One region of the Paenibacillus sp. R14(2021) genome, then DNA from elsewhere that is predicted to be linked to it. Evidence: riboswitches for the same ligand, from Rfam matches in the RefSeq annotation. Region 1 holds a riboswitch; the other holds the start of a gene.
The links. A riboswitch is a leader RNA that binds a small molecule or an ion and turns the genes downstream of it on or off. The one in region 1 is predicted to bind cyclic di-GMP.

Region 1 (6,076 bases):
TACTGACTAATTTAAGGTACAAAATTCCATTTGCTTTGTTTTTGTTTGACATTGATTTGTTCAAACTTGTCAATGATACGTATGGGCATATCATCGGAGATGAGGTCATCCGCCAAACAGCCGAGGTGGTCAAGGCCGCGTTGCGGCGCACGGACATCCTGGCACGGTACGGCGGCGAGGAATTTTCCGTTTACTTACCGCATACGAACCGGGAACAGGCTGAGGTACTGGCGCAGCGGATTCGCGAGGTTGTAGAATCCAACGAAATCGCCACTGGCTTAGGTCTGCCTTCGGTGTCAGTAACGATCAGTATGGGCATGCATGTCATTGATGAACAGAGCGAAATGAGAATGGAAGATGTAAAGAGTTATTTGCGAGACCTATTTGCTAAAGTGGATACCGCCTTGTACAGAGCCAAGGATAACGGACGAAACCGTGTGGTCAATCTATAGTAGAAGGGGGACAGCGATATGTCAGTCAACGGACGCCTGGTGGCAGGCGCTGCAGCATTGATAACGACAGCAGCGACAGCAGGGTTATGCTACATGACGGCTATTGGACATTCGCTGTTTTCTGTTCAGCTCGGCGTAGTTGTTTTCGCGTCGAGCATGCTTACCGGGGGATGGATGCTCGGACGCAAATATGACCGGTTGAAGGAAGAGTCGACGATTGACTGCTTGACTAACGTGTATAACCGCAGATTCATTGAAGTGAATTTCAATAAACTGCTGAAGCAAGCGGAACGTAAACGCAAGAAAATGACCATTATACTGCTTGACGTGAATGACTTTAAGGAAGTAAATGATCGATTCGGGCATCTGCAAGGCGATAAGGCGCTTGCCTTGATTGCGGAGACGCTGCGAAATTGTTCGGAACGCGGCGAAATTGCAGGCAGATGGGGCGGAGACGAATTCATTTTGATCTGTCCGTATGCCGACGACAAAGGAATCGAACGAATAACGAAACGAATTCATGAGCAGCTGCTGAGTGTTTCAAGACGATCCGGACTTCGCTTGTCAGTCTCGGTGGGCTCCGCGTCTTTCCCTGAACATGGCGGGAATCTAGCTCAGCTGACCTTGGCTGCAGACACGAGAATGTACGCGGATAAGTATGTACGCAAAGTGCAAGAAACCGAACCGGCAGCGCTGCAAGCATGAAGCAAGCGATAAAGGCGGGATACACCAATGAGAAAAGTTCACATCAATTCCGTTGCCCCTGGAGATAAGCTGGCCCGCCCTATTCTGCAAGAAAATGGAAACGTACTGCTTGGCGCCGGCGTGGAATTGAGCCAGCGATTCATTGACAGGCTGGCTGGTCTGGGCATAGATAACGTATACATTGATGATCCTCTCTCTGAGGGACTGGAGCCGACGGAAGCCATTCAGGATGACACGCGAAAATCGGCTTCCGCGAACATTTTCAAGACGATGAATACATTGATGGATCAGCCTCAAATCAAGGGAAGGACGATAGCGCCGGAGCTTGGCCGAACATTTCGGAAGGTGTTTGGCGATATCGTGCAGGATCTCGTCAGGCGCGAGGATATGATGGTCAGCCTTACCAATATCCATGTGGCCGACAGCTACCTGTTCAACCACTCTTTGAATGTTGCGATATTCGCGGGTATTATGGGCCTAGCTAAAGGCTATAACCGCAATCAGCTTGAAGAGCTCGGGATGGGCGCACTGCTCTTCGATATCGGCATGACGAAGCTCCCGAAGGAGCTGCTCGCGAAGAACAGCGTATACACGCCGGCCGAACGGAACCAGATGGAGAAGCATACGGAAGAAGGCTTCAACATCATCCGGGCGCAGCATGACATTTCATTGCTCTCAGCCCATTGCGCGTTTCAGCATCATGAACGCTATGATGGCTCGGGCTATCCGCGTAAGCTGAAGCGAGACGAGATACATGAATATGCGCAAATTATCGGAATTGCGGACGTGTTTGACGCCCTGACTTCCAACAGACCGTACCGTAAACGGTTTACGCCTTCGGAAGCGATTGAGTTTTTGTTTGCTGCCGGCAATACGTATTTTGATCTGGACCTCATAAAGATGTTCTGCAAGCATATTTCGATCTACCCCGTGGCGACTACGGTGCTGCTCAGCACAGGTCAAATTGGTGTTGTAGCGCTGAATAACCAGCTCGCCGTTCATCGTCCTGTCGTACGCATTATTAGGGAGCCTGACGGAGCACCGCCGAAGGCTGCGTATCAAATTGATTTGAAGGACGAGCACAGCCTTATGATTGTCAAGGAAGTGTAGATCATCTGGACCAACGTCATCCACAACTTCATAGTCATCGATACTAGCAAACTTGCCGAAAGGCAGGGACGCAAAGCCATAGGGTCTAATGTTCGCTTGAAACGAACGAATGACAGCCTGGCTGCCGAAATGCAAGCCTGGAGTCATCCAGGTCTACAGGAAGCGGATCCATGTTACAGAGGGAGCGCTTTTTTCATGTGAAGGAGGGGAATGCCGCATGTCTGCCATGTATGCACGGAAGGACAATTATGGGGCGGACAAGCCCGCGTTTCAAACGAAGGCGCTGCTCCACAGCCGAACAGTTGTCGAACGAGAAGGCTATGTATCAACGGGTATTTTGACCTATATCGAAGGCGACATGATGGAAATTGAAATGTCGGAATTCAAGAGCTTCGAACTGGGTGATCCCGTGAAGCTGACCTTGTATACGTCGGTCGGCATTCACCGGCTGCAATCTACGGTCATTGCGAAAGCAGAAGGAGCCATCGCCCTTCTCTTCCCGTCTCGCGCCTTCGCGGGACATGAAGAGAAGCGGGAGTCGCAGCGGCTTCAGGTCGCCCTCTCGGGCAAGCTGAGGCGTACGATTTCCCGCAAGGTCGAGACGTCCGATCTGGAACAAGTCATGATCGCGGCGCAGGATCAGTTCGAGCTGAGCGCGAGCAACTTGAGCGAATCCGGTATCGGCTTTCGCATCTCGGCGGGTCCGTATATGAATGCGGGAGAAGTTGTGGGTGTCACGCTTGATTTAGGAGCGCCTTTCGAAGCTAAACTGGAGATCATTCGAAAGGACGAGAGCGGCATTGTAAAGTTCTACGGAGCCCGTTTCCTGGAGCTGGATGAACAGCATCGGAGGACGCTTCGTGCGTACCTGCTTCGTCAACAAGTGGAAGCTTACTTTAAGCTAAAGCAGCAGGGCGGGAAGGAGCAGCGCAAGTAGTACGATAATCATTGAAGAAGGCGTGCATCGGAAAACCCGGGCATCGCCTTCTTTTTTACTGCCAATCGGGCAATAATGGCAATAGAGCTTACGTTAGGAAAGCAGGGGACGGCATGCGTAGAGGCTGGCTTGGGGCAGGTACAATCGTATTCGCGGCTGTGCTTTCCGGTGCGGCATACCGGTATGGGATGTTTTTTGATGAAGTGTTCTACCGTTGGGAGTGGCTGCTGTGCTTGGCAGGGATGTGCGGAGCGTTCACGATCGGGGCTGCTCTCATTAGGAACCGGATGAGAGCGGGAATTGCTCCGTTCAGTGAGCAGACTGCGAGCATCCCTGCAGCTGTGTATGGCCTGCTGCTCATTGCGGCGTTCTACGGCTTGGCTGCTTTACATGAGCCGGCATCCCTGCTAGGAAGTTTGCAGCAGATGCTGCGCTGGAGTGCTTATGCAGCGTTCCTGTTTATTCTTTATGCGGCGTTCGGGCAGACTTCGCATCGCGTTTGGCTGTCAGCGGGCATATACGTCTCCGGCTTATTTGTTATGGGCTGCGCGTTGGCAGGCTGGTTGGGGGCGCTGTCGTTTCCGGACATGATCATGACGACGGGAGATCCCCGTTTATCGGTCGTTGGTGCTCGGTTAGCCGGCTTTCTTCAATACCCGAACGTTCTGGGAGCGGCGGCATGCGCTTATGTCGTCTGGAGTGGGTCGCTGCTTCTGCGCGCGAAGACGAAGGCGTCTTTTCTGCTCCATGCCATCGGTATTGTTCCCTTCATGCTTACCGCTCTGCTTACGGAATCTCGGGGAGCCTGGCTTGCTGCCGCTGCAGCCTGGCTGGCCGGCCTTCTTCTGCTCGGCCGGCTGGAGCGCAGCGCCTGGCTGCTGTACACCGGTTGGGCCTTGCTATGCGGCGGAGCGGCATACCGCTTCGTTGTGCATGCGGGCGTACGCGCCTCGGCTGCAGAGGGGAGGGCGGGAGCGACCGTAACCGAGGAGCTGCTCCTGATTCTCATCTGCGCTGCAGCACCTGTTGGTTTCCTGGGACTGCGGCGTCTGCTTGCCGGCCCGAAGGTTCGGCTGGTTCAAGCCGTCGCCTGGGGCGGCTGTTCTGCTGCCGTGCTGCTCAGTCTGCTTGTGGTGCTGCCTTCGTCCATACATGGCCGCCTATATGGCTTTAGCGGTGTTTACGATACCTTCGCAGCCCGCGGTCTGTTCTACGCTGATGCCGGCAAGCTTATTCAAGAGGCGCTTTTCTTCGGGCGAGGCGGCGACACATGGCGCGTGCTCTTTACCGGTATTCAGTCTCAGCCCTATGTGGGCAATGAAGTACATAGCGGCCTCATGGAGCTCGTTCTTGATCTAGGCGTTATGGGCCTGCTTGTCGCGGCTGCGGTTCTCTTCATTCTCCTAAGCGCGGTGTGGCGCGGGAACCGGCTTGGACTGCTCCCCATCGGCATCCTGCTGCTTCATGCCGCCATCGACTTTGATATGGAGTACGGCTATTATTGGCTGCTGCTGCTCGGCTGGGCTGTCGTTTCCTCCAGCGGGGAGGAGCGCGGCGGGGTTCGCGGCCGCGCGAGGGTTCGAGCTTGGCGGGCCGCGGGGGCTGGCGCGGCCGCCGTTTGCTTCGCCGCCGCCGCGCTGCTCGGCTGGCGCTTCGATGCCGCCGTGCGGCACCGCGAGGCGGCAGCTGCCGCCTCCGGCGCGGCACGGACGGCCGCGCTGCGCGCGGCGCTCGATGCGAATCCGTATTGGACGCCGATTCGCATCGAGCTCGCAGACCATGCACCGCCTTCGGAACGGGCGGTGCTGCTGACGTCCGGACTGCGCTATGAGCCGCAGTCCGTGCCGCTGCTGCGGGCGCTCGGCCGTGAGTGCGCCGAGCGGAGCGACGTGATCGGCGCCGCGGATTACTGGCGCCGCGCACTGGCCTACGACCGCTTCGACTGGGGCAGTCAGTCGGAAGCAGTCGTCACAATGGCGCAGCTCGCGCAGAACCTGCGAGCCGCTTCGCGCCTGGCGGAGGCGAACCTGGCGGCTGAAACAGCCGCCTTGTTCTTCGAGCGCTACGAGGCGCTGAAGAAGCCATACACGGCCAACGACCGCAAGTTCGCCGTGACCGATGCGGCGCAAAAGGCAGCTGCGCAGAACCGTCAACTGCTGGCGCAGCTTGGTACCTATCCGCTCGCTGAGAAGAGGTAGCGAGCTATCGGAGGCCGGTCGCAGCTGCGAAGAACATAGCTGCTGGCGCTGTTCCCATCGTTCAACACGACAGGCTTTTTCGCACGCTTGATCCACAATAATCGAATCGTGTCGACCGCTTTCTTCGACCGGTTCGGTGTTGTACGTTTCGGCAACATCGGCACGCTGACCAACGTGTCGTATACGCTTCGCGTCTTCAACGCAAACGGCGTCCAGTTCCGTACCCGCACGATTCCGGCCGGCGTCGAAACCTTTGCTATTATCGGGTAACGCTAATCCCTCATTTACGACAACAGCAGCACGGCTCTCTCGCTTTAGAGCTGTGCTGCTGTTCTATTTTTCGGGCTCGGTCAGCCGCCGAAGGCGCTGCGAAACGCCGCGCACAGCTTGCTTTGATCCACTTCCCACAATGCGGCAATGTCCGCGCTGACGTTCTCGTCCCACCAGTCGGAGAGCAGCTTGCGGTTGCTGGCATGCTCGTGAATCCACTGCACGTTCAGAAAAACCTTCTGTATATAAAGCTTCTCGGCAAGCTCCAGCTTTTCTTTCGGAATATAAACACCGAGTCTTTTTACGGTGCGGTACAGCTCGTTCTCGCAGGCACGTTTGATTTTGCGGGCGCTGGGATAGGCGGAGGTGTGCTTCTGGGCAGTGGAAGGTTTCATCGTAACCGA
Region 2 (6,076 bases), 1.4 Mb from region 1:
GCTTTGGGGCTCGCGCTGCTGGCCGAGCCCATCAATATGATGCTGTACGCGGACGCTGACGGCTCGCGTACGTTCGCCCTTGTCGGGTGCACGGCGCTTGCCGGCACCGTCAGTGCGCTTACGGCGGCCGTGCTGCAAGGGCTGGGCGCGGTGCGCACCCCGGCCCTGCTCATGCTGGCCGCGGCTGCGCTGAAGGCGGCGCTGAACGCCGCCCTCGTGCCGGCCTTCGGCACGGCCGGCGCCGCCTGCGCCGGCATCGCTGCGCTCACGGCGGCCGCCCTGCTGGGCTCGGGAGCCGTCTGCCGGGCCGCCGGCGCGGCTGTGCCCGCGCGGCGCGCCGCGGGCATAGGACTCGCACTCGCGGTCATGGCCGCGGTGCTCGTCCTGGCCGAGCGCGGCGGCGCCCCGCTGCTCGGCCTTGCGCTGCCGCCGCGGGCGGCAGCTGCAGCGCTCGCGCTCGGGGGCACCGCCCTCGGCGGAGCGCTCTTCGCCGCCGCCGTGCTGCGCTTCGGCGGCCTAACCGCGCGCGAGCTGCGCGCGCTGCCCGGCGGCGATGTGCTCGCCGCCGCGCTGATTAAATGGCGGCTGCTGCCGCAAGACGCCTAGCCTTTTACCGACTGCGTTGATACGTTTATGCGTTCAAGATAAAGGAGGAAGATCGATATGCAACCTACGATTACCGTCGTCGGACTCGGATCCGGCGATGAGAACCAGCTTACGCTCGGCGTGTGGCGCAAGCTGCAGGAAGCGGAGCACCGCTACGTCCGCACGGACAAGCATCCGATGATGCGCCTGTTCAGCGATAATGAGCTCGCCTACGAAACCTTCGACTCGCTGTATGAGCAGATGGATTCGTTTCCCGATGTGTACGAAGCGATTGCATCAAGCTTGATTGAACAAGCGGCTGCGAAGAAAGCCTTGATCTATGCGGTGCCCGGCCATCCGATGGTGGCAGAGCGCTCCGTGCAGCTTCTTCGCGAACGCTGCCCGGAAGCCGGAATCGACCTGCATATTCTCGGCGGTGAGAGCTTCCTCGACCAAGCCTTCACCCGGCTTGGCTTCGACCCGATCGAAGGCTTCCAGCTCCTCGACGCTGCGGAGCTCAAGCCGTCGTTGATCCGCACGGAGCTACATACCGTTATCGGTCAAGTGTATGACGAATTCACGGCCTCCGATGTGAAGCTGACGCTGATGGAGCTCTTGCCGGATGACTATCCCGTGACGATCGGCCATGCGCTCGGCGTGCCGGGGGAAGAGAAGATCTTGACCGTGCCGCTCTACGAATTGGACCGCACGCCGGGCTACGGCAACCTCTCGCTCATTTGGCTGCCGCGCTCCACCGATGAGCGTCTGCGCAACCGGACATTCGAGCGGCTGCATGAAATCGTCGCGATTCTGCGCAGCCCCGAGGGCTGCCCGTGGGATATGGAGCAGACGCACCAATCCATACGCAAGAACTTCATCGAAGAAACCTATGAAGCGATCGAAGCGCTCGACAATGACGACCCGGACGGCATGCGCGAAGAGTTCGGCGATGTGATTTTGCAGGTGATGCTGCACAGTCAGATGGAAGAGGAAGTCGGTACGTTCTCGGTGTATGACGTCATTCAATCGCTTAACGAGAAGCTGCTGTTCCGCCATCCGCATGTGTTCGGGGATTCCGCTGCCGGCGATGCGCAGGAGGCGCTTGAGAACTGGGAGCAGATGAAGGCCGAGGAGAAGCGCCGCAAAGGCATCGATCCTTCCCAAGCCTCGCAGCTTGACGGCATTCCGCCGGATCTGCCTGCGCTCATGAAAGCGTACAAGCTCCAGAAGAAGGCGGCGAAGGTCGGGTTTGACTGGAACGAAATCGGTCCGGTGCTGGACAAAATCGAAGAGGAGCTTGGCGAGCTTCGCGAAGCGATCGCGCATCAGGATGCGGAAGAACAAGCCGGCGAACTCGGCGATCTGCTGTTTGCCGCAGTGAATGCGGCGAGGTTCATCCAAGCCGACCCGGAAGAGGCGCTGGCGCGCACGAATATGAAATTCAAGAAACGATTTTCATATATTGAGGAGCAGCTTCGTATAAGCGGGCGTTCCTTTGACCAAACTGATTTAACAGAGATGGATCGCTACTGGGAAGAAGCCAAGCGGCTGCCCTAGCAAACCATTCAGAAGAATCGTCAAAAAACGGCTAGTTTCCTCATAAAACTGCAAAAAATTTTTCCAGTCAGGCAGGATTTATTTGCTAACAGGCAGAATACTAGTTTTGAGGAAATTAGGCGATGCGGCGGCGACAACGCTGCCTACAACCATATTTGAAATTTTAGGAGGCAATTTTACAATGAACAAGACAGATCTGATCAACAACATTGCAACAAAAAGCGGTTTGACAAAGCGTGATGTAGAAGCCGTATTGAATGGCTTCCTAGGTGAAGTAACCGACGCTCTTGCAGGCGGCGACAAAGTACAGCTGATCGGTTTCGGCACGTTCGAAACGCGCAAACGTTCCGGCCGCACGGGCCGCAACCCGCAAACAGGCAACCCGATCACCATCGCGGAATCCAAAGTTCCAGCGTTCAAAGCCGGCAATAAATTGAAAGACGCGATCAAGTAAGCGTGCGTCTCGATAAATTTCTCAAAGTATCGCGATTGATCAAGCGGCGTACCGTCGCGAAGGACGTGTCCGACCAAGGGCGCGTCTGGATCAACGACCGCGAAGCCAAGGCGAGCAGCGACGTCAAAGCCGGCGACGAGCTCAAGATTCAATACGGCCAGAAGATTGTCACCGTCCGCGTCGAGCGGATCGCGGAGACGACCAAGAAGGACGAGGCAAGCGGGATGTATACTTTGTTGAAGGAAGAATCGCGTCAGTCCGAGAACAAGCTCGACTGGCAATAGGACAAGAAGGCCGCGCTCAGCATCTTGCTGGGCGCGGCTTTTTTGTGCGTATATTGCCTTGTTCGAAATTCAGCGGCGCTTCCAACTTCCAATATGCATCGCCTTCTGTGCAAGCTTCAGGCGCTCGCCTCACCGATCCGTGCAATGGCCGTCACAATCTTCCGCACACTAAATGACAACTAGGTGTATTATACCATTTATTTGAATATAGGACTATTTACCTATTTGAAAATCGGTTAAATTTGGTAAACTCAGGATGATCAAGTAGTCATTTCGATAGAAACGACATCATAGAATCCGATAAAGGCAAATCCGCCGCGAGGCGGGGACGCAAAGTCATGGGTCCCACGTTGGATCGCCAGACTGCCGAAGCTGCTGCTTACACCCCTGACACGCTAACGTACAATGTCTTAGGTTCCGCATGCCGATATTCGGCATGCGGTTTTTTGTCGTTCAACCAAGAGAAAGAGATAGAGAGAGAGGGAGACGGGATATGAAGAACAAGACGAAACATACCGTAAGAGCCATTTCAAGCGTAGTGATTTCCTCGCTGGTTGCAGGGCTGATGCCTGCGGCATCATGGCTTGGGGTCGGGGAGTTGACCGCTTCCGCAGCCCAGCGTTCCATGAATGCCATGCTGGCGCCGTTTGCGTCGCACGCGACCGTGCAGCTTGCGCCGGAGTCGGCGGAAGAAACCTGGTGGCAGCATCCGAATGCAACGGAGACGCCGGCTTACCATACGTTCAACGATGCCAAGGTGCTGCTTGCCCAGGAGGAAATCGGCGAAGAGAAAGGCGGCGCGCCGGGCGCTTATCTGCGTTTGGAAGTAACGGATCCCATTTTGCCGGCCGATAAAGGCACGATGACGTTCGCGTGGACGGATACCCTTGCGAGCTGGATTTCAACGCAGTCGGGCGAGCCGATTGCGCCGCCGGCAGGGTACCAAGTGACGCTGCAGTTGAAGGATATCAAGCGCGATACGAGCTTTACCCTGGTCAACCAGCGCGTCGACCAATCCGGCAAGAATACCTATGCGTGGAACGGCAAAGATTCGCAAGGCAAGCCCGTGCCGGAAGGCTATTATTACGCGCAGCTGAGCGCGGAGCCGGACACGGTCCAGTTCAGCAAACCGGGCGCGAAACCGGGCGACCCGCCTATCGTGAGCGATGTCCCGCTGCCGGGTTATCCGGGTCAGTTCGCGCGCATCGTCGTGGACCGCACGGCCCCTGAATTGGTCGCGATCCATCCCTTGGGCGGCGGGAAGCTAGCCGTCGAGGCAAAGGACGATGTCGGCGGGCTTAAGGTTATCAAAGCCGAGGGCGGCGGGCAGGCCGCAGAACGGACTTTCTCGTCGGCGCCTTTGCAGGCGGCCTATGCGTTCACGCCCGGCGACGGCGAGAAGCTGAAGGTCACGCTGACCGACGAATCCGGCAACAAGGTTACGGAGCAGCTTCCGCTTCATCCCTTCGTGCCGGGAGGCGGCGACCAAAGCTACAGGCCGCGCGCGGAGGCGCAGATCGCAGGCAACAACGTCAGTATTAACTTGGATACCGGCAACGGCCATCAGCGGTTTGAGGGATTCCAGCAGGCTGGGCCAGGGCAAGACCTCGATCTTTATTTTACCTACAACCATCAGAACCGGGTCAAAGGCATGCTCGGCTACGGCTGGAGCTTCAGCCTGGACTCCCGCTTGAAGAAATGGCCGGACGGCGACATCACGTGGACCGGCTTCGACGGAACCGAATATTGGTTTCATGCCGATAACGGCGCTTATGTCACTTACGCGGACGGGCAGAAGACCTATTATCCGAAATTGAAGCTGGATACGGAGAGCACGAATCCCGAGGATCTTAACGCGTTCATTATGGAATGGCCGAATCAGCTCCGCTACCGGTACAAGAACGACGGTAGGTTCTGGATGATTCAGGACCGCGATGACAATGAAATCTTCTTCTCGTGGATCAGTTGGCCGACGTATCACGGCGGGCTGGATTACCGCATTGAAAAGGTTACGGATACGGCCGGGCATGACGTGAGCTTCCAGTACGTGCCGGGTACGGGCGAATTGTATTCGACGGTCGTGACGGAGCTGGACGGCAGCGGGAACCAGCCGGGCACGAAGCGCAAGTTTTACTTTATGTATGATGCTGCCGGGCAGTTCGTCGGCTACCGGGACCCTTCGCAGCGGATCACCCGATTTACATACGACGCGCTTCACCGCGTCGACCGCGTCATCGACAACGGCAGCAGCGACCGCGAGCAAAGCGGCATCACGCCGGATGCGGTCGTCACGAAGTGGACCTATGATACGGATAACCGCGTGCAGCGGATGTCCATGACGCGCAAGCAGGATCAGGTCGAAGAGTTCGTCGGTGCCGCCTACGACGGGCAGGAAGCGGTCGTGACGCAGCCTTCCGGCGCCTATACGCTGCGCTTTACCGATGCGAACCGTCCTTCTGAGCGCGTGCGGACGGTAACGACGGCGGACGGACAAGTCGAGGCGAAGACGGCGTTCGTATATGACCGGAACTTGCTTGTAGAAGAGACGGATCCGATGGGGCGCTCCCAGCAGTACCGGTATGACGGACATGATCGGCTTGAAGCTCAGATGAACCCTGCGCGCACGATCCTGACCTCCGCTTACGATGTCGACGGGGATCTGATCTCCGAGATCGGGCCGGACGGCTACGATGTCCGGTACAGCTATGTCAAGGACGGGCGCCATATCGTGAGCCGGACAACGACGACCAAGGTCAGCGATCCAGCGGGCATTCACGAAGCTTACGACGTCATCACGAAAGAAGAGTATCTCGCTAAGGGCCAGCTGTCCAAACGCACGGACGGCGAGGGCAACGCGTTTGGCTACACGTACGACAAGAACGGCTTCCTGACCTCGGACGGAACAAGAGTGTCCTACGAGAACGATCAGAACGGCAACGTCGTCAAGGAATTGACGGATGCAGGCACGGCGGACGAAACGGTCGTCGTGCGCGAATATGACGACGTTGGTCACGTCACGAAGCAGCAATCGCCTGGAGGGCTCGTCGAGGTATTCGACTACGATCCGTTCGGCCGGCTGCTGAAGAAGGACGCATACGATCAAGCCGAACCGTCGGTGAAGCGAACGAACAACATGCACTACAACGACGGCGGGCAGCTCATCCAAACCTCCGACGGCCTCACGGTCACCGACTAC

Region 2: another riboswitch for cyclic di-GMP. It lies ahead of KXU80_RS18780 (penicillin-insensitive murein endopeptidase); the one in region 1 lies ahead of KXU80_RS25195 (PilZ domain-containing protein).

What each region holds. Positions count from the first base shown of each region.
Region 1 is NZ_CP080269.1:5,444,865-5,450,940, forward strand. Features, by position in the region: gene KXU80_RS25180 (histidine kinase N-terminal 7TM domain-containing diguanylate cyclase) at 1-452, shown strand, start outside; gene KXU80_RS25185 (GGDEF domain-containing protein) at 471-1,157, shown strand; gene KXU80_RS25190 (HD-GYP domain-containing protein) at 1,185-2,267, shown strand; cyclic di-GMP riboswitch class I at 2,303-2,396, shown strand; gene KXU80_RS25195 (PilZ domain-containing protein) at 2,485-3,204, shown strand; gene KXU80_RS25200 (O-antigen ligase family protein) at 3,318-5,402, shown strand; gene KXU80_RS25205 (hypothetical protein) at 5,490-5,672, shown strand; gene KXU80_RS25210 (dehydrogenase) at 5,753-6,067, opposite strand.
Region 2 is NZ_CP080269.1:4,031,577-4,037,652, forward strand. Features, by position in the region: gene KXU80_RS18760 (polysaccharide biosynthesis protein) at 1-606, shown strand, start outside; gene mazG (bifunctional methyltransferase/pyrophosphohydrolase YabN) at 664-2,142, shown strand; gene KXU80_RS18770 (HU family DNA-binding protein) at 2,324-2,596, shown strand; gene KXU80_RS18775 (RNA-binding S4 domain-containing protein) at 2,599-2,880, shown strand; cyclic di-GMP riboswitch class I at 3,176-3,251, shown strand; gene KXU80_RS18780 (penicillin-insensitive murein endopeptidase) at 3,374-6,076, shown strand, end outside.